DNA from 4 places in the Antarctobacter sp. genome. Region 2 is predicted to be linked to each of the others. Evidence: riboswitches for the same ligand, from Rfam matches in the RefSeq annotation. Region 2 holds a riboswitch; each other region holds the start of a gene.

Region 1 (7,135 bases), 690 kb from region 2:
CCATAGACCAGTCGGGGAAAGGCCGCGTGGAGGTCGTCCCAGCCATAGCCCAGACGTTCCATCACCCCGGGGCGAAAATTCTCGACGATGACGTCGGCGCGGGCCAGCAGGCGTTCGAAGATCAGCCGATCCTCGTCGGCCTTGAGGTTCAGTGCGATGCTTTTCTTGCCGTGGTTGATGGCTGCGAAATAGGCGGATTTCCCATCCTTGAAGGGGGGGAAAGCACGGGTATCATCGCCGCCCTTGGGGGGTTCCACCTTGATCACCTGCGCCCCCATGTCCGCCAGCGTCATCGTGCAGAAAGGGCCGGCAAGGACATGCGTCAGGTCAAGAATGACGTATCCGGCAAGGGGGGCGGTCATGGGCGGGTCCTGTTCTGGGTCGGGTGCTCTACACCAGAGAAACGCGACAAGGCGGTGACGGCAAGGCCTGTGATGGGGGCTGCGCGATCCTTCGCGGGTGCGCAGCATATTTGATGCGGAATTCAGCCTAGGGTCTTGGCAACCCGGCGTGAAAGACGAAACCCAGCAGGTTCATCAGAAGTTGTGCGGCCAGGATCGAGGTGCTGCCGGTCGGGTCGTAGTCCGGCGCGACCTCGACCAGGTCAATTCCGACGACCGGATGAGAGCGGACCGCTTGTTGCAGGATCTCCAGCACCTCGTAGTAGAGGAATCCGCCGTGGCTGGGTGTGCCGGTGCCCGGCGCGATCGACGGGCAGAAGGCGTCGATGTCGATGGTGATGTAGATCGGCACGCCTTCGGGCAGGCGGGCGGCGGTGGCCTCGGGGCCCAGCCTGCGCACCTGCCGGACCGACAGGATGTCGGAGCCACGGGCGCGCGCATCCTCGTAACCCTCGCGCGCCGTGGACGAAACGTTGCGGATGCCCAGTTGCGTCAGCCCGGTGACCCAGGATTTCTCCGCCGCCCTACGCATCGGATTGCCATGTCCGCGGGTGACGCCGTGCCGTTCATCGACGAAATCCAGGTGCGCGTCGATCTGCAGGACATGGAAGGGCGCGCGGCCTTCGTAGGCCTCGATGCAGGGAATGTTGACCGAATGATCTCCGCCAATGGTTACGGGCAGGGCGCGCGCAGCCAGCGCCGCCTCGACGCCGCGGCGGATGTTGGCATGGCTGCTTGCGGTGTCGGTATGGATGATGTCGGCGTCGCCCATGTCGACCAGTTGCACGCCGTCCAGATAGGTCACGTCGTCCTCGTGATCGTAGGCACCTGCATGACCAAAGCTGAACAGGGTCGAGGCCTCGCGCACGCCGCGCGGGCCGAACCGTGCCCCCGCGCGCCATTGGGTTCCCGCGTCGAAAGGCGCACCAAGGATTGCCGCGTCGGCCTGCAAATTGGACCAATCGGGCTGATAGGGGGCCTTGGCAAAGGTGCAGATGCCGGTGAACGGAAGGTTCAGCCGACCGGATTCGTAACCGTGACTCATAGGGGTCTCCTTGATTGGCGCCAGCCTAGTCGGAGGGGCGCGCGCAACAAGGGGCATTGCGCGTCAGGATAAAATTAATCGTTAAGGTTGAAAGGTTGTTCTTGTGTACACGCGGTGAGGGGTTACCGTGCGTCACATGAATACAATCTTTGATTGCAATGGGGGACTGGAATGAACCTTTTGAACAAGAACGGGCCGTTGTTGGCCATCGCGCTGGCGGGGCTGCCGCTGACAGTCTTGGCACAGGACTTTGGCGTCGACATGCCAGCGGAACCTGCGCCTGGCGTCCGCTTTCCGACGCCCGAGGCCGAGATCGACGCCTGGATTCGGGCCGAACCGCAGAATACGGGCGCCATCCATGCCCATGCCTGGGGGATCTGGGCCGGCCTGACGAAACCGGTCGAGGGTGAGGGCGCCTATGCCCGACTGACCTATCAGACCTGGTTGACCAAGGCGGATGTGATCGACGTCTTTACCGGCGAGGCCCCGGAAGACCGGTTCCGGCTGGGCGAGTCCAATCAGATGTTCAAACACGGGCTGGTCGATGGTTTCCTCGCGAACGCGGCGCAGGAAAAGAAGGACGGCACCGAGCCGGCGAAAAATGCCGCCGGGATTATCGTGAATACAGACGTGCTGGAAAACGTGGCCTACAGCCCGCCCTCGGCGCAGTACCTGCTGGACACCGGCACCGGCAAACCAGAGGTGCTGGACCGGTTGTTGGAGCAGGGAGACAAGGTGCGCTTTCCCGACGCGGCGGTGAACGTCAAACCGGTCTACAAGTTGATCACCGACGATCGCATCACCGAATGGACGGGCGAAGACGGCCGGACCCGCAGGCTATACGCCTTTACGGCCTGGCCCGGAGAGCCGGACCTGGCGAACTGGACACCGGACATGAAACAAGGCGGCTATCCCGAAACGCTCTGGCAGCAATGCGTCTATGTCGATCTTGACCTTGATGGCCCGACAAAATCGACCGGCGTCGACGTCAACTGCAAAAGCCCGTCCGAGGGGAACATCTATTCCGTCGACGATTTCATCGCGGTCAACCTCAAGGATGAGGATGCGGCTTTCGTCAACAAGTCGACGGGCGACAGCAGCGACCTGACCGACGGCGAAACCTCCATCGCCCTGCTGGTGGCCATGCATGTCACGTCTCGGGAAACGACCCAGTGGACATGGCAGACCTTCTGGTGGGAGGCGGATGCCGCGCGGCCCAACACGCCCTCCAGTGCCGCCATCGCCTCGGCGCGGCCTGACACGCTGACCACGCAGGCGGCGCATTACGCGATGGCGCCGGCCTACTCGATGTTGGTGCCGGCGCAACCCCTTGTCGGGGGCAAGAACGTCGGTGCGCTGGTGACGGCCTTCAACCCCTACCTGGAGGCCGGGTTCGGCACGCCGGTCATCGGCATCACCGAGACCGTACAGATCCCCGATGGCGCCGGCGGCTGGACAACGACGACGACGGACATGGGCATCCAGACCAACTGCATGACCTGTCACGGTCTTGCGGCCTGGGGCGGACGTGGCTCGGGCTATGCGGCGAATTTCTATGTCCCGCGCGACTACTGGGTCTTCGATACGGCGCTGGACGTGGATTTCGCCTGGTCGGTCCAGTCCATTGGCGAGGCGGTCGAGAAGGCGGACAAGAAAAAGGCCGACGCAGCCTCTGACTGAAACCCGCAATTGCCGGATCCGTGCAGGCGCCTCTTGGGGCGCCTGTTGCGCCTGGATGGTTGCCCCTGCGGATGGACTGACGCACTCTGGCGCTGTCAGGTGCCCCGATATGGGGAGAATCGGGAAGCCGGTGCAAGTCCGGCGCGGGCCCGCCGCTGTAAGGGGGATGGAGCGGACAGATGCCACTGGGGCCAGCCCCGGGAAGGCGTCCGCCCCGGCAGACCCCAAGCCAGAAGACCGGCCTGACGACACGGACCGGCGCCTTGGACAGCGTCCGGTCATTGTCATTTGCGGAGCCGAAGAATGCCCGATCCCCAAGCTGCGCCCGAGAAAGCGCGCAAATTCTCCGCCTGCGAGCGTCAGGCACTTTACGATGTGATCTGCGCGCGGCGGGATGTGCGCAACGAATTCCTGCCCGACCCGATTGATCCCGCCATGCTGCGCCGCGTGCTGGAGGCGGCCCATGCGGCGCCTTCGGTCGGCTTCATGCAGCCCTGGAACTTTATCCTGATCCGCGATGCGGCCCGGCGGCGGGCGGTCCATGCCGCCTTCGAGACCGCCAATGCCGAGGCCGAAGCCATGTTCGAAGGTGAAAAGCGGAGCCGATACGCCGCGCTGAAACTGGAAGGCATCCTGAAGGCGCCGCTGAACATCGCGGTGACCTGCGACCGGACCCGCGGCGGCAAGGTGGTGCTGGGGCGGACGCATAACCGGGATATGGACCTCTATTCCACGGTCTGCGCGGTGCAGAACCTCTGGCTTGCGGCGAGGGCCGAGGGGCTGGGCGTCGGCTGGGTCAGCATCTTTCGGCAAGAGGATCTGCGCGCGCTGCTGGGCTTGCCCGACCATGTTGAGGTCGTCGCCTACCTTTGCGTCGGTCATATCGATGAGGCCTTTGGCCAGCCGGAACTGCAGGCGCGGGGCTGGCGCAAGCGGCTGGACCTGGACAGCCTGATCATGGAAGACCATTGGCAAGACGTGTCGCCCGAGTGAGCACAAGAGGTCAGACGTGGTAGATCAGGAAACGATGAAGCGCATCAACCTGTTGCACGGCGCGCCCCGCTTTGTCCTGCGCAGTGATCCGCAGACCGGGCAGCACGCGGTTCGCAACCCGTCGCAGGTGTCAAGGGCCGACGGCGATTACTGGATGCACGGCACCTCGATCCTCTCGAACGGGGCAGAACTGGCCTCGGTCTTTGTCGTGGATACCGACAGCGGCGGCACGCTGCGCGCGATCTTCTGGCTCAGCGACAGTGGCTGGATCGATAGTCAGGACCCGCAGGCCCCGGATACGCTGGACCTGCCGCGCGACCGGGTCTTTCCGTTTGACTGGCGGTTCGACGTGCCGCTGGAAGAGGATATCTTTCACCCCGATCCGGGCACGACGCCGCGACGCACCGCGCGCTCTTTCCTTTCCCGTCTCCGCATGCGATAGGGACGCGCCAACCGATCCCTCCCAAGGAGTGCCCCAATGGAGATTCGCGAGGCCCTGACCTTCGATGACGTCCTGCTTGTTCCCGCGGCCTCGAACGTGTTGCCGTCGACGGCGGACACCCGGACGCAAGTGACCAAGTCGATTGCGTTGAATATTCCGCTTTTGAGTTCCGCGATGGACACCGTCACCGAAAGCCGGATGGCGATCACCATGGCGCAGGCCGGTGGTATCGGGGTGATCCACAAGAACCTCGGGATCGAGGAACAGGCGCGCGAAGTGCGGCGGGTCAAGCGCTTTGAAAGCGGCATCGTCTACAACCCCGTCACCCTGCGCCCGGATCAGACCCTGGGCGATGCCCGGATGCTGACGGAGCGCTACGGCTTTACCGGCTTTCCCGTGATCGACGAGGCGCATCGCGTCGTGGGGATCGTCACCAACCGCGACATGCGCTTTGCCGAGAACGACGGCACGCCGGTTCACGCCATGATGACCCGCGACAACCTCGCGATCCTGACCGAACCGGCGGACCGCGAGGAAGCCATCAACCTGATGAAGGCCCGCCGGATCGAAAAGCTGCTGGTGACCGACAAGGACGGCAAGCTGACGGGGCTTCTGACGCTGAAGGACACGGAAAAGGCGGTGGTGAACCCGACCGCCTGCAAGGACGACCTCGGGCGTCTGCGCGTCGCGGCGGCCACGGGCGTTGGCGACTCGGGCTATGAACGCTCTCAGGCCCTCGCGGATGCGCAGGTCGACATCATCGTGGTCGACACGGCGCATGGCCATTCCGCCGGTGTGCTGGAAGCGGTCGAACGCGCCAAGCTGTTGTCGAACGAGGTGCAGGTGATCGCAGGCAACGTGGCGACGGCGGATGCCGCGCGGGCCCTCATCGACGCGGGCGCCGATGCGATCAAGGTGGGGATCGGACCCGGGTCGATCTGCACCACGCGGATGGTGGCCGGTGTCGGCGTGCCCCAGCTGACCGCGATCATGGAATGTGCGACGGCGGCCGGTGACGTGCCGGTGATTGCGGATGGCGGCATCAAGTTCTCGGGCGATTTCGCCAAGGCCATCGCGGCGGGGGCTTCCTGCGCGATGGTCGGGTCCATGATCGCCGGGACAGACGAAAGCCCGGGCGAGGTGATTTTGTACCAGGGGCGGTCGTTCAAGGCCTATCGCGGCATGGGTAGCCTGGGCGCCATGGCGCGCGGCTCGGCTGACCGCTATTTCCAGAAGGACGCGGCCAGCGACAAGCTGGTCCCCGAAGGGATCGAGGGGCAGGTTCCCTACAAGGGGCCGGCGGGCGTGGTCCTGCACCAGCTGGTCGGCGGACTTCGGGCCGCGATGGGCTATACCGGCTGCGCCACGGTCGAGGAGATGCGCCGCAACTGCACCTTCGTGAAGATCACCGGGGCAGGGCTGAAGGAAAGCCATGTGCACGACGTTCAGATCACCCGCGAAAGCCCCAATTACCGGATTGGATGAGTTCTGTCCGGACTGTTTCCGGTAAACTTTGAAACAATGCCCCGGCGCGGAACATGCGCCGGGGCATCGTCAAACCTGTGTCTCTGGTCTAGGCAGAGGCGATTGCCGCCGTTGGAGAACAGCCCATGACCCCCGCCGCCCGCGTGCAGGCCGCCATTGAATTGCTGGACCGGATCGCCGCCGGGCAGGCGGCGGAACAGGCCCTGACCAGCTGGGGACGCTCTGCCCGCTATGCCGGATCCAAGGACCGGGCCGCAGTACGCGACCTTGTGTTCGACGCGCTGCGCTGCTGGCGGTCGACCGCGGCCCTGGGCGGGGGCGAAACCGGCCGGGCGCGTTTGTTGGGGCTGCTCCGCCTCAGGGAAGAAGATCCCGCCCAGGTATTCTCGGGGCAGGGCCATGCCCCGGCCCCGCTTGATGCAGATGAACTGGCCGCCGGGCAGGCGCCGCACGGGGCGGCGGCGCTGGACCTGCCGGACTGGCTGGCGCCGCGTTTCCGGGACAGCCTGGGGGCAGAGGCAGATGCGACGGCGCTGGCCCTTCGATCCCGGGCCGATGTCTTTCTCCGTGTCAATCTTTTGCGGGCCACGCCTGAAACCGCAATGGCGCGTCTGGGACAAGACGGGATTCTGGCCGAACCTCATGAGCTTTCGGCGACCGCTTTGCGTGTGACGGAGGGTGCCCGGAGGATCATGCGCAGCGGCGCATATCTCGACGGCCTCGTGGAATTGCAGGATGCGGCCAGCCAGGCGGTGGTCGACCTGCTGCCGCTGGAACCGGGCATGCGGGTTCTGGACTATTGCGCCGGCGGTGGCGGCAAGGCGCTGGCGATGGCGGCACAGATGCGGGGCGGGCCGGTTGTGGCCCATGATGCGGCTCCGAAACGGATGATCGACCTGCCGGCACGCGCGTCCCGCGCCGGGGCGGATGTCCGTATCGCGGCCAGGCCCAAGGGGGACTTCGACCTTGTACTCTGTGATGTGCCCTGTTCGGGCAGCGGTGCCTGGCGCCGTGCGCCCGAAGGCAAGTGGCGCCTGACGGAAGAAAGGCTGGACGAACTCTGCGCCATCCAGGCCGATATTCTCGATC
Region 2 (7,135 bases):
CTCGGACACGTCGCCGCCGTCCTCTTCGGGAAGGTCGAAATTGTCCCACTTGGTGGCATGCGGCAACATCAACTGCTCATAGAAGCCGCCCGCGCCAAAGGGATCGCCCCCGCCGCGCGACGGATCGGGGTTCGGGTCTGGCACGGGAGCGGGCGTTGGGTCTGGTTCGGCCAGTGGATCGCCCTGCCATCTGCCTGCATAGCTGTCCAGGAATTGCGCATAGAGCCCGCCCGGGGCAAAGGCATCGCCGGTGACCGGCTGCCCCGGCTCCGGGTCATCCGGGTACGGATCCTCTGGCGTGGGGTCTTTCGGCGTCGGAACGACCGGCTCCGGATCCTCCGGTTCCGGGTCTGGCTCTGGCCCTGGCAAGGGGTCTTCCACCCTCTCTCCATCCACCAGCCTGTATTGCTCGGACACGTACTCGCGCAGGACCCAGTCGGTGTAAGGTTCGCGCAGGTCCCCGTTCTCGTCGGTCACGGCCGGGTCGAAAGAGGCGTAGGTCTCGAAAACCGAGATCACAAGCGCAGTTTCATCCGGGGTCAGGTTCTCTTCCCCAGCCCAGCTTTCATAGCCGGTGTACAGGGTCACACCGACGTCCTGGCCATAGAGTTCCAGCGCCGCCTTGGCGAACTCGGTTGCGTGGACGTGATCGCTGTGCTCGATCTCGCTGGTGTCGTCCTGCAACATCACCTCTTGCGGGGCATGCCGCGTCATTATCGCCCCCAGGACCTCGGTCAGTTCGTCCGAGGTGTAGGTCACCGCGCCGTCCACGGTCGTGACCTCGGCCAGTTGCCCTTCGGCCAGCCGTTCGAGACTGCCAAATCCATAGGCCTGGGTGCCCGCGCCGTCGATCCCGTCGGGCGTACGCAGGAAATACAGGCGCACCTGCGGCGCATCGGCCAGGTAGCTGCTTTGCACCTCCCAGGCCTCGCCACCGACGTCTAGGGTCACGGTCTCGTCCACCCAGGAATCCGGGCCAGAGCCCGCCATCTGCGCATAGGCGGCTTTGGCCCCGGCCTCGCGCGCCTCCCAGTAGTCGGCGCCCTGCCCGGCATCGCCCGCGGTCAGGTAGACCGTGGTCATCGGGTCGCCCGCGGCGATGGTCTCGGCAATGGTGGGGTTCATGAACAGCAGGTCATCGTCGGCATGCGCGACGATGGCCATGTCACCGCCCGGGTCCGCGGGGCTGAGCGGCTCGACCGTCAAATCGATCACCGAGGGATCAAGGCCGGTGGCCGCATCGGTCAGATCGGCAACGGGCAGTCGGACGGGCACCTCGGCCTGCATCTGCGCAAGCGGATGGTCGTCCTTGAGGATCGACATCACGCCATCACTGTCGATCTGGGCCGAGAAGGTCGCGGTTTCCCCGGCCACCAGCGCATCCTCGGCCACCAAGCGATAGCTCTCGTCGCCCTGGCTGAAATCGAAGTAAAGATCGGCACTGGCGCCCATCTGCCCAAAGACCAGTTGCGGCGCCTCTCCGTGAACGCCCAGCGCCATCAGCGGCTTTGACGCGCCATCGCCCAACATGTCGAACTGCACCGCCACATCGATGCGCAGCGGGCCGGTGAACAATCCGTTCAAGGTCGGCAATGCCATTTACCCAAGATCCCTGTCCTGGCGCAGGCCCTTCGGTGCCGGGGGCCTGCCGGTCCGGTCCAGGCGCGGGGCGCGCTCGGATATGGCCATAAAAAAGCCACACTCTCACCTCGCGTCACCTTACACATGCCAACATTGCGCGAGTCCGGTTTTGGGATCCAGCGCCGGGAAACACTCTGTTCCGGGTTCGCAGACGAAACAAAGCCCTCTGCTCGCGCCGACTTGTGACAACTTTGACCCAAAGCCGCGCAACGCCGTGACCCTTCTGCCACGCAGGCGCCAACAAGGACCGGCCCACCGACCCGAATCGCAACGAGGGCCGCGCATGCGCCTATGCTGTCGCGACCCCAAGACGGATCCGACGGATGCCCCTTCCCCTTCGCCGTATCGCCGCCCTTACGATGCTGCTGGCCTGTAGCCTGATGCTGCCCCGCGCGCTGGCGGCACAACCGGAGGGTCATACCGGCTGGCCTGGCGACTGGCAGACCTTCTGGTCCTCCGGAGAGGCATTTCTGATTCTGCAACAACGCGGCGACGCGGTCAGCGGCACCTACCAGCCCGGCGGCGGCACCGTCGCCGGCGTAACGCGCGACGGAGTTCTGCGCGGCACATGGTCCGAGGGTGGGGAAAGCGGCGATTTCATCTTTGTTCTGTCGGCGGACGGGCAAAGCTTTGCCGGGCGTTTCGGGTCAGGTGACTGGTGGAACGGGCATCGCGCCGCGATCGCCCAGCAACAACGCCCCGCCTGGTTCAGCGGCGCCACTCCGCAGGCGACGCTGCGCAGCATCCTCACCGCGGGCAATGACGCCATCTACCACGGGCGCGAAGGCCAGGTACGCTGGATCGAACCGTTGCTGACTTACGATAGCCCGGACGGGGACTCGTCGGACCGGGAACGTCGGCGGCGCGCGCTCTGGCACATCCTCGACATCTCGACTTTCCGGCTTTGGGATGCACCGGTCCCGCCCGCCGGGGCAGAGCCTGGCGAGACGCTGGCCTTCGAGATCAGCCCGGCTGGCACAAGCGCCGGCCACAGCCTACGGTTCCGCCTGGGAGCTGATGGACTGTGGCAACTGGTCGTCCCGCCTGCCGTGATCCTGCAGGCAGATCTGGAACGACTGATTGATGCCCGGGGGCACGACACGCTGGAGGCGCTCGAACGGGCGCGAGCCGGCAGTCCGCGCATGGTGATGATGGACTTTCTCCTTGGTGCCAATGACTGGGTCGGCGCGGGCGATGCCCGTGCATTGCGGGCGCTGAACCTTGATCACGTTCCGCGCCAGTTGCGCCGGATCGAGGGCGCGCTGATGGCCGATTACCTCCGCCAGAGCATCGACCGGATCGGTTTTGTCTACTGGCAGGAGATCCCCGACGATCCCAACCGCCCCCTGCCGTATGTCTACTATCGCCATCCGGTCGGCGACATCACCATCGCGCCCACGGACATCCTCGACGACGAGGGGCGCACCGTGGAGCGGCGCTGGCGTTTCTCACGCGAGACGATGGCAGAGTTGCCAGACATCTACGCGGCCCTCGAAAAGATGCCTCTTGCGCCCGGCCTGACCACGCAACCGCCCCTGTCACAGTTCTTTGCCACGCGGCAGGCGGTCCTTGCGCGTGCCGGTTGGCTGCAAGCCGAGGCCTGGGGACTGGAGACCTGGCAATGGATGGGAGTGCTAGCCTACCTAGGGGTCATGACGCTGGTGCTGATGACAGGATCGGTCGTCGCGCGCCGCCTGGCGGGACGGGATAGCCAGAGGGGACGCCTTGTGGGACAGTTGGCCGGCCCGGTCGGCTTGATGGCCGTCGCCTTGCTGTTCCTTGACGCCAGCGAGCGGCTGGGCCTGACGTTGCGGGCTTTCGGCGTGATGTCGGGCCTGTCCGCGATGCTGCTGATCCTGGCCGGCGCAGCGCTGACCTATCGTATCGTCTCGCTGATCTTTGACGCACTTATGACCAAGGCGACGCAGACCCTTGCCTACACGGACGAAATCGTACTGTCGCTGGCCCAGGGATTGATGAAACTGTTGATCGTCGTCGGGGCGGTGATCGGCTGTGCCGATGTTGCCGGCCTGCCCTACGAAGGGGTCCTGACCGGCCTGGGGATCGGCGGCGTGGCCCTGGCCTTTGCCGCACGCGAAACCGTGTCCAACATCATCGGCGGCGCGATCCTTCTGTCCGACCGTCCCTTCCGCAAGGGCGACCTCGTCGAGGCAGCCGACTCGCTGGCCGTGATAGAAACGGTGGGCCTGCGTTCGACGCGCCTGCGCAAGCTGGACGACACCCTGATGATCGTGCCCAACGCCCAGCTTTCTGACCAGGTGATATCCAACTGGGGCAGCCGGCGGAGGCGTCGCGTACTGATGAAGATCGGCCTCACCTACGAAACCCCGCGTGCGCAACTGGAACAGTTCGTGGCGCGGCTGATGGAGATTTACCGCGATCAACCGGAGGCCGAGACCGACAATGTGACGATCGGCATCACGTCGCTGGGCCCCCACAGTATCGACATCGAACTATGGGGGCACTTCCGCGTTTTCAGCTACGAGGCGCAGATCGCCGCGCAACAGGCGCTGATCCTCGATATCCTGTCCCTGGCCGAAGAGCTGGGCATCAACTTTGCCTACCCGACGCAGACCGTGCACCTGGCCGCAGACAATGGGTCAGGTCCGACCACGGCATAGATTGCGGCGCAAAGCTCCGGTCAGATCGACAGCCGCCGTTTCCGCGCGCCGCCGCGTCGTTGCGGCTGGGGCAAGGGCAGGTCCAATGGCACCGCCGGGCACCGGATCGAGTGATGCAGCAAGTCGCAGAACACCGCCACCGCCGGATCTGTGCCCGCAAACGGCTGGGCACAGGTCCAGGCATGCAGCGCCTCTTCCTTGTAGCTTGCACATCCCGGCAGGCTGCCCAGCCATTGCATGTAGCCCATGCTGGCCAGTTCCCGGGCCCGTTCCGGTGTCTCGGCCCGTGTCTGCAATAGGGTCAGTACCCGTTCGATCGTCATCGCGCCCTCCGCGCAAGGCTGGGGCGGGGATCATGGATCGGCGGCAGGACGGGTGGCAGGTTGCCATTCGTCTTTCGCGTCTCCGGGGCACCCCGCCCGGGTTGAGTGGCTTGGGCGCAAGGCGCCCGGCGATGGCAGGTCTCCTGACTTGCGGGTCAAGGCGCTGTCCCGAACCTTCCCGGGCCTTGCGGCCCAGTGGTCACTTCGGGATGGCTCGCCGCTTACAGTTGCGGGGGCAGTCGCGGACTTGGGACAAAGCCCCTCACCGCGTTCCCTTTTCAGACCGCGCGGGCGCGGTCACCATCTGTGGTCAAAGTGGCGCAGCGCTCTCGCCCGGTCAAGCGGTTCGGGCCGGATGACTTGCTTGAACGCTGCAATACCGCCCCATGTCCGCCGCTTGCGCCGATGCAACGCAGGCGACAGAGTGCAGGCATGGGCCAGATCACCGTCAAACAGCTCGAAGCCTTCGTGCAGGTGGCCGACCTGGCCAGCTTTCGTCGTGCAGCGGAACGGCTGAACACGACCCAGCCCAATATCTCGACCCGGATCTCGGCGCTGGAATCGCTACTGGGGCTGCGCCTGTTCAACCGCGACGCCGGGTCGGTCCGGTTGACGCCGACGGGCCGGACGATGCTGCCCCGAGCCCGGGCCGTTCTGACCGCGATGGACGGGTTCGTCGCCGCCGCTGGCGAAGATCACCTGTTCGAGGGCGTGCTGCGTCTCGGCGTGACAGAGATGATCGTGCACAGCTGGCTGGGCCCCTTCCTGCGGGCGCTCAAGGATCGGTTTCCGGCCATCGACGTGGAACTGACGGTGGATCTGTCCGCCAATCTCTCGCCCTCGCTGTTCAGCCGGGGGCTGGACCTGACGTTGCAGAGCGGCCCGTTCGGGCGGCAGATCTCGGGTGGCGTGGACCTTGGCGCGTTTCCACAGGTCTGGGTCGCGGCGCCGGGCCTGGGCCTGCAGGGCCGCGCGCTGAGCCTGCGCGACATCGCGCGGCACCCGGTGTTGACCCATGCCCGTGGCACCCTGCCCTTCGAACAATTGCGCGACCATGTCGCCTCGCACCCGGACCTGGACGTGCGGCTGGTGCCTTCGACCAACCTTGCCGCCTGCCTGCAGATGACGCTGGACGGCCTGGGGCTGGCCTGCCTGCCAGAGATCATGCTGCGCGACCAGATCGCCGCCGGGCGGCTGGTGCCCCTGCGCTACCTTTGGGTGCCGGACCCGCTGCGCTTTCGGGCACGTTACGACGCGGGGCTGGCGCCGTCCTATGTCGCCCGGGCGGCCGAACTGGCGCAGGAGGTGGCGCGCGCGCACTTGGCGCCCCCAGAGGATAAGAAAACTCGATCCTCCTGATCCGATCAAATAATTGGATCGCATGATGTCAGGTCGCTAGGCTCGACGGGACCACCGACAGGAGCCCATCATGCCCGAACCGCTTTATCGCCTTGGCGTCGACATCGGCGGGACCTTTACCGACGTGGTGCTGGAAGGGCCGGACGGGCTGACCTCGACCAAGGTGCTGACCACCCATGCCGCCCCTGAAGAGGCCATCGTCGAGGGGCTGCACCGGGTTTGCGACCTCGCAGGCGTGGCCGCGAGACAGATCGCCCAGGTGATCCACGGCACGACGCTGGCCACCAATGCGCTGATCGAGCGACGCGGCGCAAAGACGGCGCTGGTCACGACCGCCGGCTTCCGCGACGTGATCGAGATGCGCACCGAAAGCCGGTTCGAGCAATACGACCTGAACCTCGTGCTGCCCGAGCCGCTCTTGCCCCGGAACCGGCGCTACACAGTGAATGAGCGCATGGACGCGGACGGCGGTGTCCTGATCCCGCTGAACCGGACCGAGATCGAAACCCTGGCCGAAACCCTGCGCGCGGGCGGATACGGCAGTGTCGCCGTGGGCCTTTTGCACGCCTATGCCAATGACGCGCATGAGCGCATGGTGGCCGAGGTGCTGGCCGAAGCTTTGCCCGGTGTGGACATCTCGCTGTCCTCCGAGGTCTCGCCGCAGATGCGCGAGTACGAGCGTTTCAACACCACCATCGCCAACGCCTATATCCGCCCGCTGATGGCGTCCTATCTTGGCCGGCTGAAGGAACGGCTGGCGCACGAGGGGGCCGATTGCCCCGTCTTCCTGATGCATTCGGGCGGCGGCATCCTCTCGCTGGAAATGGCGGCGGAATTCCCGGTACGGCTGGTGGAAAGCGGCCCCGCCGGGGGCGCGATCTTTGCCGCCGAGATCGCGGCACGGCACGGGCTGGACCGGGTATTGAGTTTTGACATGGGCGGGACGACGGCCAAGATCTGTCTGATCCGCGGGCATACGCCCAAGACGGCGCGGGTCTTCGAGGTGGCGCGCAGCTACCGGTTCAAGAAAGGTTCGGGGATGCCGATCTCGATCCCGGTGATCGACATGGTGGAAATCGGCGCCGGGGGCGGCTCGCTGGCTTCGGTGGATGCGATGAACCAGATCCGTGTCGGCCCGGAAAGCGCGGGATCGGAACCCGGCCCGGCCTG
Region 3 (7,135 bases), 1.5 Mb from region 2:
TGACCTCTTTATCGGCGCTTCTCCCTTTCCTGCCTGAACCTTGATCTCGCGCAAGGTGCGCGCGCCGCAAAAGGCGCATGGGGAAGGCATGAAACAGATCGACCGCCTCAGATCCCTCGGCCTCTTCGACGCCCGGGTGCCCCGCTACACGTCCTATCCCACCGCCCCGGTCTTTGCCCCGCAGGTGGGCGCCCCCGAACAGGCACGGGCGCTGGCCGCGCTGGACCCGGATGTGCCGGTCTCGGTCTACATCCACATCCCCTTTTGCGAGCGGCTGTGCTGGTTCTGCGCCTGCCGCACACAGGGCACCCAGACACTGGCCCCGGTCGAAAACTACATCGGCACGTTGGAACAGGAACTGGCCCTGCTGAAGGACATCCTGCCCAAGGGGCTGCGCATGGGCCGGATGCACTGGGGCGGCGGCACGCCGACGATCCTGCCGCCCGCGCTGATCCACCGGCTGGCGCAGGCGGTCAAGGCGGTGATCCCGCCCACGCCGGACTGCGAGTTCTCGGTCGAGATCGACCCGACGATGGTGGACCGCGACAAGATCGCCGCGCTGGCCGCCGAGGGCATGAACCGCGCCAGCATCGGCATCCAGGATTTCGACCCGGTCGTGCAAGAGGCCATCGGGCGGCTGCAACCCTTCGACGTGACCCGTGCCTGTGTCGAGGATCTGCGCGCGGCGGGCATCCGTTCGCTCAACGCCGACCTGGTCTATGGCCTGCCCCACCAGGACGCGGCGCGGCTGAACGACACCGTGGCCAGGGTTCTGGAACTGGCACCGGATCGCATCGCGCTTTTCGGCTATGCCCATGTCCCCTGGATGTCCAAGCGGCAGAAACTGATCGACGAGGCCGTGCTGCCGCATGAGGTGGAACGCTTTCAGTTGGCGGAACTGGCGGCGCGCCGCTTTGCCGAGGCGGGGTTCGACAGCATCGGCATCGACCATTTCGCGCGTCCCGACGACGGGCTGGCCCTGGCCGCGCGCACCGGGCACCTGCGCCGCAACTTCCAGGGCTATGTCGATGACCGCTGCGCCACGCTGATCGGCCTTGGCGCCTCGTCGATCTCGCGCCTGCCCACGGGCTATGTCCAGAACGCCCCGGCGACGCCCGCCTATGTCCAGCGGATCGATGCCGGTGACCTGGCGGGCACGCGCGGCCATGTCATGACCGGCGACGACCTGCTGCGCGCCCGCGCGATCGAGATGATCATGTGCGATTTCCGGCTGGACCTGGACGCGCTGCGGGCAGAGTTCGGCCCCGATGCCGACAACCTGCGGGAGGACATGACCCTGGCCGCCGAACGCTTCGGCGAACTGGTGACGCTTGGCAACGGCACCCTGGCCATCCACCCCGAGGGCCGCGCCCTGACGCGGATGGTGGCGCGGCTGTTCGACGGCTACACGCCCGACGGCGCGCGCTACAGCCAGGCCTCCTGACAGCGACACCCGGCGGTCCGCAGCGGCCGCCGGGGGCCGGCAATTCTTTCGACCTCAACCTTGAACGCCACGGCGGGCAGGCCCATCTAGGCGTCAGAGGACGACCTCCAGCATTGGAACACCCCCGGGACGGCCCGGACGCGTCCCGGGGGTTGCCATGCGCCCCCCGCTTGATCGCCTGCGCCACGCGCTGTGCTTTGAACTCATTGCTCTTGGCCTGATCGTCCCCCTTGGCACGATTGCCTTTCACATGCCGGCCCATGACATCGGCACCGTTGGCCTTGTCGGGTCCGCGGTCGCGACGCTGTGGAACATGCTCTACAACGCCGGCTTCGACCGGATCCTGCACCACCGGCGCGGCACCACGGCAAAGACGCTGCGCCTGCGCCTTCTGAACGCGCTGCTGTTCGAGACCGGGCTGCTGGCGCTGCTCTTGCCCTTCATGGCCTGGTACCTCGGCATATCGCTCTGGCAGGCGCTGGTGATGGACCTGGCCTTTGCCGGGTTCTACCTGGTCTACGCCTTCGCCTTCAACTGGGCCTACGACCGGGTCTGTCCCCCGCCAGACAGGCATGGGACGCACCGCGCAGGCTGACCGGTCAGGCATTGCGCCGCCTCAGCCGCGCGGGCCGATCGCGAACTCGACCCGGCCCAGCCCCTCGATCTCGATCCCGCAGGTATCCCCTGGCACCAACGCGCCTACGCCCGCAGGCGTGCCCGTCATGATCAGGTCGCCGGGTTCCAGTTTCATCGACTGCGACAGGATCGAGATCACCTCGGGCACGGTCCAGATCATCTCGGCCAGGTCGCCGTCCTGGCGCGTCTCGCCATTGACCTTCAGCCGGATGAATCCCTTGTCCGGATGGCCGACAGAGGCCACCGGATGCACCGGGCCGACGACGGCGGAGGCATCGAAATCCTTGGCCCAGTCCCAGGGCCGCCCCTGTTTCTTGGCCACCGCCTGAAGGTCGCGCCGGGTCAGGTCATTGCCCACGGCATAGCCCCAGACATGGGACAGCGCGTCCGCCTCGGCGATGTCGCGCCCGCCGGTTCCGATGGCCACCACCAGTTCCGCCTCGTGGTGCAGGTCCTCTGTCTCGGGCGGATAGGGCACGGTGGCGCCGTTCTCGACCAAAGCGCCCGCGTGCTTGGTGAAAAAGAACGGCGGATCGCGGTCCGGGTCCTTGCCCATCTCGCGCACATGGGCGGCATAGTTGCGTCCGACGCAAAAGATGCGACGCACCGGAAAGCGCGCCGCGCTGCCCTCGACGGCGGCACTGGCCTGCGCTGCGGGCGGAAAAACATAGTCCATGTCAACTGTCCTTGTGTTTGGGAATGCCGGGTCAGCCATAGGATTCCGGGCCGACCCACTGCTCTGGCGAATAACGCGAGCCATGCGCCCAGCCCAGCGGCAGGCAGCGCTCTATCTCGGCCTTGAGGTCATCGCCCAGCATCATCGAGGCCCCGCGCACCAGTTCGTGCAGGTGCCCCGGGCTGCGGGTGCCGGGGATCGCATGCACGGTCCGGCCCTGCGACAGGACCCAGGCGATCGCCAGCGTCGCCGTGGCATAGCCCGCCTCGGCGGCAAGGTCGCGCAGGGGCTGGCTGGCGGCGATGTTGCGTTCAAGGTTGCCACCGGTGAAACGCGGATTGACCTTGAGAAACCCCGCCGCCGCCACCCGTTCCGGTGTCGGCGGCGTATCCGAAAGCAGCCCCCGCCCCACCGGAGAAAAGGCGACCAGCGCGGTGCCCAGTTCCTCGCAGGCCTGCAACAGGCCCATCTCCGGCAGGCGCGTCTGCAACGAATACTCCGATTGCACGGCGGCCACCGGATGCACGGCGGCGGCACGGCGCAGGCTGGTGGGGGCGATCTCGGAAAAGCCGAACGAGGCGATCTTGCCCTTGCGGATCAGCCCGGCCAGCGTCGCCGTGACCTCCTCGATCTCGATCCGGGGATCGCGGCGATGGACATAGAACAGATCGACCTGCTCCAGCCCCAGCCGCCCCAGGCTCTTGTCCAGTTCCGCCTCAAGGTGGGCGGCGGAATTGTCGAAACAGCGCGCGCCCGTCTCCGGGTCGCGAGTGATCCCGGCCTTGGTCGCGATGCGGAAGGGGCTGCCGCCCTTGCCCGCATAGCGTTTCAGGAAACGCCCGATGATCTCTTCGGACGTGCCCATGCCGTAGACGTTCGAGGTGTCGATGTGATCGACACCGGCGTCCAGCGCCGCGTCCAGGACCGCGTGGCTCTCTTCCTCGCTCACGGCACCGTAAAAGCCCGCAAAGGACATCGCCCCGATGCCCAGCGCCGAGACCTCCGGTCGACCCTGTCCAAGTGTACGTCTCAGCATGTCCTGCCCTCATCCGCTGTCAGGCGGACAGTGGCGCCCGCGTCCCGGCTTGGCAAGTCCCGGCCTCAGGCCTCCAGCCAGGCCTTGTAGTCGCTGACCAGCAGGTGCAGCGGCGGCTCGTCCTCCTCGATGTCGGAAAACCGCCCGATCGGCTCGCGAAAGATGTTGTCGGTCTCGTCGTCGTTCACGGTGCTGACCTCGCCGATCAGCACGTCGCCGCCCTCGCCCCAGAAGGCGTGCCAGTCGCCCGGCCGCAGGGTCACGCTTTCGCCCGGCGCCAGTTGCAGCTTTTCGCCCGGGGTGTAGTCATGCACGATCCCGTCGCACATCACGGTGCCGCCGCGATCCTCGGCAAAATTGCCCTTGTCGTCAGACCCGTACAATTCCACCACCAGCGTCGCGCCGCCGCGGTTGATGATGTCCTCGGCCTTGATGACATGGGTGTGCATCGGCGACAGCTGATCCTGTTTCGAGATCAGCAGCTTTTCCGCGTAGCACATCCCCCGCCCCGAGGTCAGGTCCGACAGCAGCCCGTTGCGCAGGGTGAACAGGAACAGCCCCATCTCGTCATAACGCCCGGCGCCATAGTCGGTGATGTCCCAGCCGCAGCGTGCGTCGATGACATGCCGCGCCGCGCCCGCCTGCGCGACAAAGGCCTCTGGCGACCATTGCGCAAAGGGTGGCAGGGTGAACCCGTGGCGACGGATCATCTCGTCCGCCTCCGTCATGATGGCGTTGATGCGCGAGCGTTTCATGCCTTGCCCTCCGTTAGCGATAGCGGTCGTCCACAGCTATCCGCCGCCCGCCGCGCCCCGTCAACCGTCAAACCGAAAGAGGCCCCCGGCCCGTCACTTTGACCATTGCCCCGCATTGGCGAACCTGTCACACACGGTGACGTGACCGGTCCCGGAAAGGCGACTTTCCGGGGGAAAGAGGGAATGCCGTGCGGCGCATCCGCGCCAATCCGGCAACTGCCCCCGCAACTGTAAGCGGAGAGCCGGGCCAAGACGCCACTGGAGCAATCCGGGAAGGCAGGCCCAGGCACCGACCCGCGAGTCAGGAGACCTGCCGGACACCCGTGGCCCGCATGGCCACGGTTCCACCGGACGTCGGGGTGAGCGTCTGGCCTGTGTCCTGTCCGGACTCCGGCCGCCTTGTCCCACGTCTGCACACCGCATTGCGCCGGGGATGGCGCAGACTGGACAAGGACGATGACAGTGACCTTTTTTACCCGTGGCAAACAGGCCCTTTTTGCGGCCATGATGGCGCTGCCCACCGCGGCGCCCGCGCATTTCCTGCTGGAATACACAACCGACGCCCTGATCGACCGCCCCGGCGACGTGCCGGTCAAGCTGGTGTTCTGGCACCCCTTCGAAAACGGTCATGTCATGGACCTCGACCGCCCGCAGGAGTTCTATGTCATCCATCGCGGCGAAAAGACCGACCTGATGGACACGCTGCAGCCGATCACCTTTACCGGCGCCAGCAATTCCGCCGCCGCCTTCCGGGGCTCGGTTCCGGTGAAACGCTCGGGCGACTATGTGCTGGTGACGGTGCCCCAGCCCTATTTCGAGGAATCCGAGGACACCTACATCCAGCAGTTCACCAAGTCCGTGCTGAACCGCAACACGCTGCCGACCGACTGGATGGAGCCGGTGGGCCTGCCGACCGAGATCCTGCCGCTGATCAAGCCCTACAACGTGATCGCCGGGTCCACCTTCACCGGGCAGGTGCTGGCCGATGGCGAACCCGTCGCCGGCGCGGAGATCGAGATCGAGTACATGGCCGCCGAACCGGACATGGACGGATCCGCCGCCACCGCCCCCGTCGCCAGCCCGCCGCCCGGCGGGGCCGTCGTGGCGATCTCGGATGCCAACGGCTATTTCACCTTCGGCATTCCCAAGGCAGGCTACTGGGGCTTTGCCGCCCTCGGGACCGGTCCGGTGACCGAACATGAAGGCAAGGAACTGAGCCAGGACGCGGTCCTGTGGATTCGCGCCTGGGAACTGGAGTAACCCCATGCACATCGTCGACGGAGCCCTCTCGAACCCGGTCGTCATCGGCGGCGCCGTTGCGGCGGCGGGGGGCATCGCCCTGGGCCTGCGCGCCCTGCCGCTGGACCGTATCCCGGCGGCTGGCGTGCTCTCGGCCAGTTTCTTCGTGACCTCGCTGATCCATGTGCCCGTGGGTCCGTCGTCGGTGCATCTCATCCTCAACGGTCTGGCCGGGTTGATCCTCGGCTGGGCCGCCTTCCCCGCCCTTTTCGTCGGCCTCCTGCTGCAGGCGGTGTTTTTCGGCTTTGGCGGGCTGACCGTCCTGGGCGTGAACACCGTCAACATCGCGCTTGCGGCGGTGATCGTCGGCCTGCTCTTCCGCCCGCTGATCCTGCGCGGCGGCCCGGTTGCCGCGGCAATCTGGGGCGGCATCGGCGGCGCCTGCGCCACCGCCCTGACGACGCTCTTCGTCGCCCTGTCGCTGATGTTCTCGGGCGACGAATTCCTTGCCGTGGCGCATCTGGTCTTTGTCGCCCACCTGCCGATCATGGTCATCGAGGGCCTCCTGACCGGCTTTGCCGTTCTCCTCGCGCGCAAGGTCAAACCCGATCTCTTCCTGTCGATGAAGGACGTCCAGGCATGATCCGGCTCGCCCTTCTCCTGACCCTGCTGGCCCTGCCCGCCCCTGCGCTGGCGCACAAGGTCATCGCCGCCGTCTTTCCCTCGGGCAGCGCCATCGAGGGCGAGATCGGGTTTTCCAACGGCGACATGGCCACCGACCAGCCGGTCGAGGTCTACGGTCCCGGCGGCGCGCTGCTGGGCGAAACCGTGACCGACGCCGACGGGTTCTTCACCTTCGAGCCGACAGAGCCGGTCGCCCACACCTTCCGCGCCGATCTTGGCGCCGGGCACCTGGCCAATGTCACCATGCCCGCCGAAGAGGTCGCCCGCATCCTCGGCGTCGCCGCGCCCGAACCCGCGGCGCCCGCCGCCGCCACCGCCCCGGCCGCGCCCGGCGTCGCGCTGTCGGATGCCGACCGGGCCGAGATCGCCCGCATCGTCCGCGACGAGATGCGCCCCCTGCGCCGCGAGATCGCCGCCTACCGCGAAAAGAACGACCTGCAGACCATCCTCGGCGGCATGGGCTATATCCTCGGGCTGTTCGGGCTGGGCTTCTACATCGCCGCCCGCCGTCAGCTGAAAACCAAGGCCGGGGCGTGACGCATATCCTGTCGAACACCAGCGCCGCCCTGCCCGGCGACGGCGCCCGGCGCGGCCCCGGCCCGATCGCGGCGCTCGACCCGCGCGTGCGCATCCTCTCCGCCGTCGCCTACGGCATCTTCGTGGTC
Region 4 (7,135 bases), 1.5 Mb from region 2:
TCGGCAAGGGCTTCCAGCGTCGCTTCGACCGTCGCATCATACGAGGCGCTGGCTTCGACCCCGAAACCATTCAGCCATGCGGCGCGAAACCGGTCGTCGCGGAACATGCCGTGCAGGTAGCTGCCCATCACCCGGCCATCGGCGCTGATCGCCCCTTCGGGATTGTCCCCGACAAAGGCGAAGGGGCGGACGCGGTCCGGGCCGTCGCTGCGGCCGATATGGATTTCGTAGCCGTGGAACGGGGTGCCGGTGGCCGCATGGCGGGCGTTTACCTCTGTCAGGGACTTGTCCGCGGTCATGACGGTGTCGATCTCCAGCAGGCCAAGGCCGGGATCGCGGCCCGCCGGCCCCTCGATGCCCTGCGGGTCATCAACCACGCGGCCAAGCATCTGATAGCCGCCACAAATCCCCAGCACCCGACCGCCACGGCGATGATGCGCCATTAGGTCCACGTCCCAGCCTTGTTCGCGCAGGAAGGCAAGGTCGCCGCGGGTGGACTTGCTACCGGGCAGGATCACGAGGTCGGCGTCGCCGGGGATCGCCTCGCCGCGCCGGAGCATGGTCAGGCGCACGCCCGGTTCCTGCGCCAGCGGGTCGAGATCGTCGAAATTCGCCATGCGCGAAAAGCAGAGGCAGACCACATGCAAGCCTTCGCGACGGGTTTGCGTGCGGATGTCCAGCGCATCCTCTGCAGGCAGGCGCCAGGCCTCGGGAAACCAGGGGGCGACACCATAGCCGCGCCAGCCGGTGCGCTCTTCGATCAGCTTGTAACCCTCGTCGAAAAGACGAGGATCGCCGCGGAACTTGTTGACAATAAACCCGGAAATCCTGTTGGCGTCTTCGGTCGGCAGTATTGCCTGGGTGCCGACGATCTGGGCGATCACGCCGCCCCGGTCGATGTCTCCGGCAAGGATTACCGGCACGACTGCGGCCTCGGCAAACCCCATGTTGGCGATGTCGCCATTGCGCAGGTTCACCTCTGCCGGACTGCCGGCCCCTTCGACGATCACCAGATCATGCACCGCCTTGAGTCGATTGAAGCTTTCAATAACGGAACCAAGAAGTTGCGGCTTCAACTTCGCGTAATCTCGGGCCTTGGCGGTGGTCACTCTCTTGCCCTGAACGACCACCTGTGCGCCCACATCCGTTTCTGGTTTCAACAGGACCGGGTTCATATCCGTGTGGAGCGGCAAGCCGCAGGCCAGCGCCTGAAGCGCCTGCGCCCGCCCGATCTCGCCTCCGTCAGAGGTCACGGCGGCATTGTTCGACATGTTCTGCGGCTTGAACGGGGCCACCGAGTAGCCACGCCGCAGCGCCGCCCGGCAGAGACCCGCCACCAGCATGGACTTGCCGACATTGGACCCAGTGCCCTGGATCATCACCGCGCGGCTCATGGCGCGATCCCCAGCCGGACCGGCAGATCAAGGCGAGTGCGCGCGTCAAAGTGAAAGGTCTGCCAGCCGCGCCGGGCTGCTGAGGCCAGGTTCTCGCGGTTGTCGTCGATCAGAAGCAGGTTCTGCGGCATCATCCCCGACCAGCGTTCGATCTGGCCGAAAAAACCTTGATCGGGCTTGGCGACACCCATCGGGCCAGAGGCGAAGATCGTCTCGACATGTTCTGACAACCCCATGACATCCATGATATAATCTGCCCTCGGTGCGGGATTGTTGGTGCCGATCACGGCGCGCGCGGGACTGCGTGCCAGCCAGTCGATCACCTGTTTGTCGGGCCGGTCCTCGGCCTGCAACCAATGGTCCAGCAAGACCGCGGCGCTGACATCCGTGTGCTGCGTGGCCAGCCAGTCGGCCAGCGCCTGTTCCAGTGGCAGCGCGCCGCGCAACACGCGTGCGGCCTGTCCCGGCCGGTTCAGGAAGGCGCGAAAGGCGCGCGGCGACAGACCCAGCGTCCGGTCCAGGTCGGCGACCCATCCGAAAGGTTCGCCCGGCGGTTCGGCGTTCAAAACGCCGTCGAAGTCCCAGACGACAAGTTCGGTGGTCATTGAGGGTAGATCAGGGCAGTTGCGACATAGCCGGCGGGCAAGGGCACAGTCGGGGGCGTTTCCAGCCGCTGCGCCACGTGGTCCGGCAAGAGGTGCGTGTGCGGCCCTTCTGGAGAGGCGCCGTCCGGCGGGGGAATCTCGGCGTCGATCTCAAGCCGCAGACAGGGTGTCTCGATCACCCGCACCGGTGCGGCGTCCCGCAGGGCCAGGCCGCTGCGCGACAGGTGATCCGGCCACGCGGTGCCCTGGCAGCGGGCCAGCCTCGCAGCAAGCGCCTTGTCGCAACGGACGGTGAATCGGGCGGCGCGGCTGCCTAGCCCCAGGTCGAACCGCGTGCCACCGGCATCGCGCGGCAAAAGCGCGTCTTCGTCCGGGCCAAGCGCGGTCAGGGAGCGGGCAGGATCGCGCAGGGCGCGACCGATCGGAACGGCAAGCGCGATCAGTGTCGGCGCCTCCGGGCGGTCTATCTCGAAGGCGGTGAGGTAGCGCGCGGCCTCCAGCCGCAGCGCGGCATTGTCCAGTTGCAGGGTCAGCACGCCATCACCGATCTGTGCCGCGCATTCTGTCCCCGGCAGGCGCGACAGTTCTCCCGAGGCCCCCCATATGCCCGCCACCAGCCGCGCACCGTCTTCCGCGATGCGGCGCGCGGTTTCGGTCAAGAGCGTGTCACCCTGCCAGGACAGGCGGCGCGTCTTCAGCCCCATGTTCGTGGCGCGGGCGGGCAAGGCGGCCCAGACGCCGGCGCGGAAATCGTCCGAGGCACTACCCCAGCAAGCGATCTCGTCCAGGCTGCGGGCGCATCCCGTGCACAGTTGCGATGCCTCGTCGATCACGCATCGCGCCACGCAGGGGCTGGCCGGGGGCAGGCGGGTCATGCGGCTCATGGGCCTAGAACTCCACGCCTTTCTGTGCCTTCACGCCGTCGCGGAAGGGGTGTTTGATCAGGTCCATCTCGGTCACCAGGTCGGCGGCCTCGATCAGTTCCGGCTTGGCGTTGCGGCCCGTCAGGCAGACATGGGTCATGACCGGTTTCTGGTGCAGCAGGAAGTCCACCACCTCGTCGATGTCGATGTAGTCATAGCGCAGGGCGATGTTGATCTCGTCCAGCAGGACGAACTTGATTTCGGGATCGAGGATCTGTTCCTGCGCGATCTTCCAGCCGTTCTGGGCGGCGGCAATGTCCCGCTCGCGGTCCTGGGTTTCCCAGGTAAAGCCCTCGCCGGACACGAAGAACCGGCATTCCTCGGCAAAGCGGTCGCGCAGAAAGGTCTTTTCGCCGGTGTCCCAGTTGCCCTTGATGAATTGCACCACCGCGCAGGGCATGCCATGCGCGATGCAGCGCATGATCATACCGAACCCGGCCGAGCTCTTGCCCTTGCCCTTGCCGGTGTGGACCATGATCAGACCCTTTTCCTCGGTCTTGGTCTTCATCATCTCGTCGCGGGCGGCCTTGATGCGGCGCATCTTTTCGTTGTGGCGGGTGGTGATCTCGTCCATTGCGCGCTCCGTTGATCGGTTCAGGCAGGAATTGCATCCGTGTCGCGCCCCGTCAACGTGCTTCGCGATTGACATGTCCGCCCGTCTGTCGCACCACCCCCCTCACGATGGTTCCCCGGAGCACCCGGGGAGGACAACAGGGAACGCGGTGAAACCCCGCGGCTGCCCCCGCAACTGTAAGCGGTGAGCGCCCTCGCAACGTGCCACTGGCCAGACCGGCCGGGAAGGCGCGGGGGTGCCGCGACCCGCGAGCCAGGAGACCTGCCATCCCAGGTGCAACTTTAATCCCGGGCGGGGTGCCCCGGAGGAGGTCTGAAATGGATCACGATACGCAGCAGGACGCGGGCCAGGCGCCGGTCGAACTGCTGGTTTGCGTCAAGTGTCGGCGCGGCGAAGACGTGCCGGAGGGCGGTGTGCGCCCGGGCCAGCGCCTGCACGATGCGCTTGCCGAGCGCGAGATGCCCGAGGGTGTCACGTTGACGCCGGTGGAATGCCTGCAGAACTGCGACTATGGCTGTTCCGTTGCCATGCGCGGGGGGCCGGAACGCTGGACCTACGTCTACGGAAACCTTCACGAAGCGTCGCATCCGGACCTGCTGGCCGAAGGTGTCGCGCTGTATCATGCGGCCCGTGACGGGGTGATCCCCTGGCGCGCGCGGCCGGAACATTTCAAACGCAATTGCATCGCGCGCATCCCGCCCGAACAGACCGGAACGCCGGAAAAGGAACAGACATGACTGATCTCGCCAAGCTTCCCGTCACCGTCATCACCGGCTTTCTGGGCTCGGGCAAGACGACGCTGATCACCCACCTGATGCAGAACCCCGGCGGCAAGCGGCTGGCCGTTGTTGTCAACGAGTTCGGCGACGTGGGCGTCGATGGCGAAATCCTCAAGGGCTGTGCCATCCCCGATTGCCCGGCGGAAAACATCATGGAACTGGCCAACGGCTGCATCTGCTGCACCGTGGCCGATGATTTCATTCCGACGATCGAGGCGCTGATGGCGCTGGACCCGCGCCCGGAACATATCCTGATCGAGACCTCGGGTCTCGCTCTGCCGAAACCGCTGCTGAAAGCCTTTGACTGGCCGGATATCCGGTCCAAAATCACCGTGGATGGCGTGATTGCGCTGGCCGATGCAGAGGCGGTGGCCTCGGGGCGTTTCGCGCCCGACGTGGCCAAGGTGGATGCACAGCGGCTGGCGGATGACTCGCTGGATCACGAAACGCCGCTGTCGGAGGTCTTCGAGGACCAGATTTCCTGCGCCGACATCATCCTGCTGACCAAGCCGGATCTTGCGGGCCCCGAGGGCGTGGCAAAGGCCAAGGAGATCATTGCCGCCGAGGCGCCGCGACCGCTGCCGGTGATCGAGGTGGCCGAGGGGGCCGTCGATCCGCGGGTGATCCTGGGGCTGGAGGCGGCGGCAGAGGACGACATGGATGCGCGTCCCAGCCATCACGACGACCATGACGACCATGAACACGACGATTTCGAGTCGATCGTCGTCGACATTCCCGAGGTGTCCGCCCCCGCCGATCTGGTGGCGCGGATCGAGGAACTGGCAAAAAGCCAGAACATCCTGCGGGTCAAGGGCTATTCCAGTGTCGCGGGCAAGCCGATGCGCCTGCTGGTGCAGGCAGTTGGCGCAAGGGTCCGGCATCAGTACGACCGTCCGTGGAAAGCGGACGAGCCCCGTCAAGGCAGGCTTGTCGTGATCGCCGAACATGACGATATCCGCCCTGATGCCATCCGGGCCGTGCTGGGCGTGGCCACGGAGGCGGCGGAGTAAGGCGGGCCTTACCCGCCGCGCCGGAGCGGTGTCATGCACGTCATCTTTCGCGAAAGCCACGGACTCGAAGAGAGCGAGACCCCGACCGATCTGGCGCAAAGCCCGGCGGACCTTGTGGTGCTGTCCTTCTCGGATTCCGACCTCGGCGCCTTTGCCGCCGGCTGGGAGCGGGGCGGCGGGCGCGCGGGGCGAATGCCCTCGTTGCGGCTGGCCAATATCGCGGCGCTGAAACATCCGCTCTCTGTGGACACCTATGTTGAACAGACTCTGGAGGGGGCCAAGGGCATCCTGGTCCGGCTGATCGGTGGCGTGCCCTATTGGGCCTATGGCATCCAGCAGATCGCCGCCTTGGCACAGGCGAAGGGGATCGCCCTGGCGGTGCTGCCGGGGGATGGGCGGGTCGATACGCGGCTGGACGAGGTCTCGACCCTGCCGGTCTCCACCCTGCGGCGGTTGGCACATCTTTGCGACGCGGGCGGCGCGGTGGCGGCCCAGGCCGCGCTGGCACAGATGGCGTTGGCGGCGGGGCTCTATGCCGGGCCGGTGCGCGGCGCCAAGGGGTTGCCGCAGGTCGGCGGCTGGCTGCCGGAGCACGGGGTCTGCTGCCCGGTTCTGGCGGCGTTGCGGGATGGCGAGGGCGGAGGGGGGCTGTCTGCCCCCCGCTTGCCGGAGGCAAGCCCCCCCGAGAGGATTTCGGGAGAGAAGAAACCGCGCCCGCTGGTCTGCCTGGTTTTCTACCGCTCTTACCTCGTATCGGCGGACATGGCGCCCATGGAGGCGCTATGCGCCGAATTGCGGGCGCGCGGCTTTGACGTTTTGGGGTTGTTCGCGCCTTCGCTGAAGGCGCCGGGCGCCTCGGGATGGCTGGCGCGGCAGGTGGCGCACCTGGCGCCCGTCGCCATCGTCAATGCAACCGCCTTTTCCGGGCGCGGGGCCGAGGGGGATTCGCCGCTGGATGCGGGAGATGTGCCTGTCTTCCAGGTGGCCCTGGCGACTTCTTCGCGCGCGGCCTGGGCCGAGGCGGAGCGGGGCCTGTCCCCCGCCGACCTGGCCATGCACGTGGTATTGCCGGAAGTTGACGGGCGGCTGTTCACGGGCGCCGTGTCCTTCAAGGAACCGCAGGCGCGCGATCCGGATCTGCAATTTGCCCGCGTCGCCCATGCGGCGGATGCGGTGCAGGTGATGGCCGCAGCCGATCGTGTTGCGCGTTGGACCAGGCTGGCGGCCACGCCCGAAGCCGACCGGCGGCTGGCGCTGGTGCTTTCAACCTATCCGGGGCGCGACTGGAACCTGGCCCATGCGGTCGGGCTGGACGCGCTTGCCTCGGCAGAGGCGATCCTTGCCGATCTCGCAGAGACCGGTCACGACGTCGGTTCGGAAGTGTCGGCGGAGGCGCTGCGCGCGGCGCATCTGAACTGGCCCCTGGGAGAATACAGGGCCGCACTGGCGCGCCTGCCCGAGGCCTTGCGTGACGATCTCGAGGCCGCCTGGGGTGTGCCCGAGGCGGATGCGGATGTTGTCGATGGCGAATTTTCCTTCCGCGTGCTGAAGCGGGGCAAGGCGCTGGTGGCGCTGCAGCCGGAACGCGGCACGCCGGAGCAGCGAGACGACGACTACCACGACCTGTCCCGCGTGCCGCGCCATGCCTATGTCGCCTTCTACCTGTGGCTGCAGCAGAGAGTGGATGCGCTGATCCATATCGGCGCGCATGGCACGCTGGAGTGGCTGCCCGGCAAATCGGTCGCGCTGTCCAATGCCTGTTGGCCCGAGGCGCTGACAGGTGGGATGCCGGTAATCTATCCTTTCATCGTCAACGATCCCGGTGAGGCAGCGCAGGCGAAACGCCGCAT

The links. Region 2 has a riboswitch for cobalamin ahead of ACQY5B_RS06410 (hypothetical protein). Riboswitches for the same ligand answer to the same signal wherever they lie in the genome.
Region 1: it holds a riboswitch for cobalamin, as region 2 does, so the genes downstream of both, bluB (5,6-dimethylbenzimidazole synthase) here and ACQY5B_RS06410 (hypothetical protein) in region 2, are expected to answer to the same signal.
Region 3: it holds a riboswitch for cobalamin, as region 2 does, so the genes downstream of both, ACQY5B_RS13770 (DUF4198 domain-containing protein) here and ACQY5B_RS06410 (hypothetical protein) in region 2, are expected to answer to the same signal.
Region 4: it holds a riboswitch for cobalamin, as region 2 does, so the genes downstream of both, ACQY5B_RS13865 (DUF1636 family protein) here and ACQY5B_RS06410 (hypothetical protein) in region 2, are expected to answer to the same signal.

Annotation. Positions count from the first base shown of each region.
Region 1 is NZ_OZ255849.1:1,832,695-1,839,829, forward strand. Features, by position in the region: gene ACQY5B_RS09905 (CaiB/BaiF CoA transferase family protein) at 1-362, opposite strand, end outside; gene ACQY5B_RS09910 (agmatinase) at 490-1,446, opposite strand; gene ACQY5B_RS09915 (hypothetical protein) at 1,618-3,126, shown strand; cobalamin riboswitch at 3,207-3,386, shown strand; gene bluB (5,6-dimethylbenzimidazole synthase) at 3,430-4,119, shown strand; gene ACQY5B_RS09925 (hypothetical protein) at 4,136-4,561, shown strand; gene guaB (IMP dehydrogenase) at 4,598-6,046, shown strand; gene ACQY5B_RS09935 (RsmB/NOP family class I SAM-dependent RNA methyltransferase) at 6,172-7,135, shown strand, end outside.
Region 2 is NZ_OZ255849.1:1,141,644-1,148,778, reverse strand. Features, by position in the region: gene ACQY5B_RS06420 (PIG-L family deacetylase) at 1-1,599, opposite strand, end outside; gene ACQY5B_RS06415 (mechanosensitive ion channel family protein) at 1,965-4,283, shown strand; gene ACQY5B_RS06410 (hypothetical protein) at 4,304-4,606, opposite strand; cobalamin riboswitch at 4,723-4,926, opposite strand; gene ACQY5B_RS06405 (LysR family transcriptional regulator) at 5,039-5,965, shown strand; gene ACQY5B_RS06400 (hydantoinase/oxoprolinase family protein) at 6,036-7,135, shown strand, end outside.
Region 3 is NZ_OZ255849.1:2,657,608-2,664,742, forward strand. Features, by position in the region: gene ACQY5B_RS13740 (NnrU family protein) at 1-37, shown strand, start outside; gene hemN (oxygen-independent coproporphyrinogen III oxidase) at 89-1,444, shown strand; gene ACQY5B_RS13750 (PACE efflux transporter) at 1,602-2,039, shown strand; gene ACQY5B_RS13755 (fumarylacetoacetate hydrolase family protein) at 2,061-2,756, opposite strand; gene ACQY5B_RS13760 (aldo/keto reductase) at 2,788-3,792, opposite strand; gene ACQY5B_RS13765 (D-lyxose/D-mannose family sugar isomerase) at 3,858-4,547, opposite strand; cobalamin riboswitch at 4,677-4,879, shown strand; gene ACQY5B_RS13770 (DUF4198 domain-containing protein) at 5,004-5,807, shown strand; gene cbiM (cobalt transporter CbiM) at 5,812-6,429, shown strand; gene ACQY5B_RS13780 (NikL family nickel/cobalt ECF transporter subunit) at 6,426-7,007, shown strand; gene cbiQ (cobalt ECF transporter T component CbiQ) at 7,004-7,135, shown strand, end outside.
Region 4 is NZ_OZ255849.1:2,678,498-2,685,632, reverse strand. Features, by position in the region: gene ACQY5B_RS13885 (cobyric acid synthase) at 1-1,394, opposite strand, end outside; gene ACQY5B_RS13880 (HAD family hydrolase) at 1,391-1,999, opposite strand; gene ACQY5B_RS13875 (DUF1289 domain-containing protein) at 1,996-2,883, opposite strand; gene cobO (cob(I)yrinic acid a,c-diamide adenosyltransferase) at 2,888-3,496, opposite strand; cobalamin riboswitch at 3,588-3,779, shown strand; gene ACQY5B_RS13865 (DUF1636 family protein) at 3,814-4,233, shown strand; gene cobW (cobalamin biosynthesis protein CobW) at 4,230-5,285, shown strand; gene cobN (cobaltochelatase subunit CobN) at 5,319-7,135, shown strand, end outside.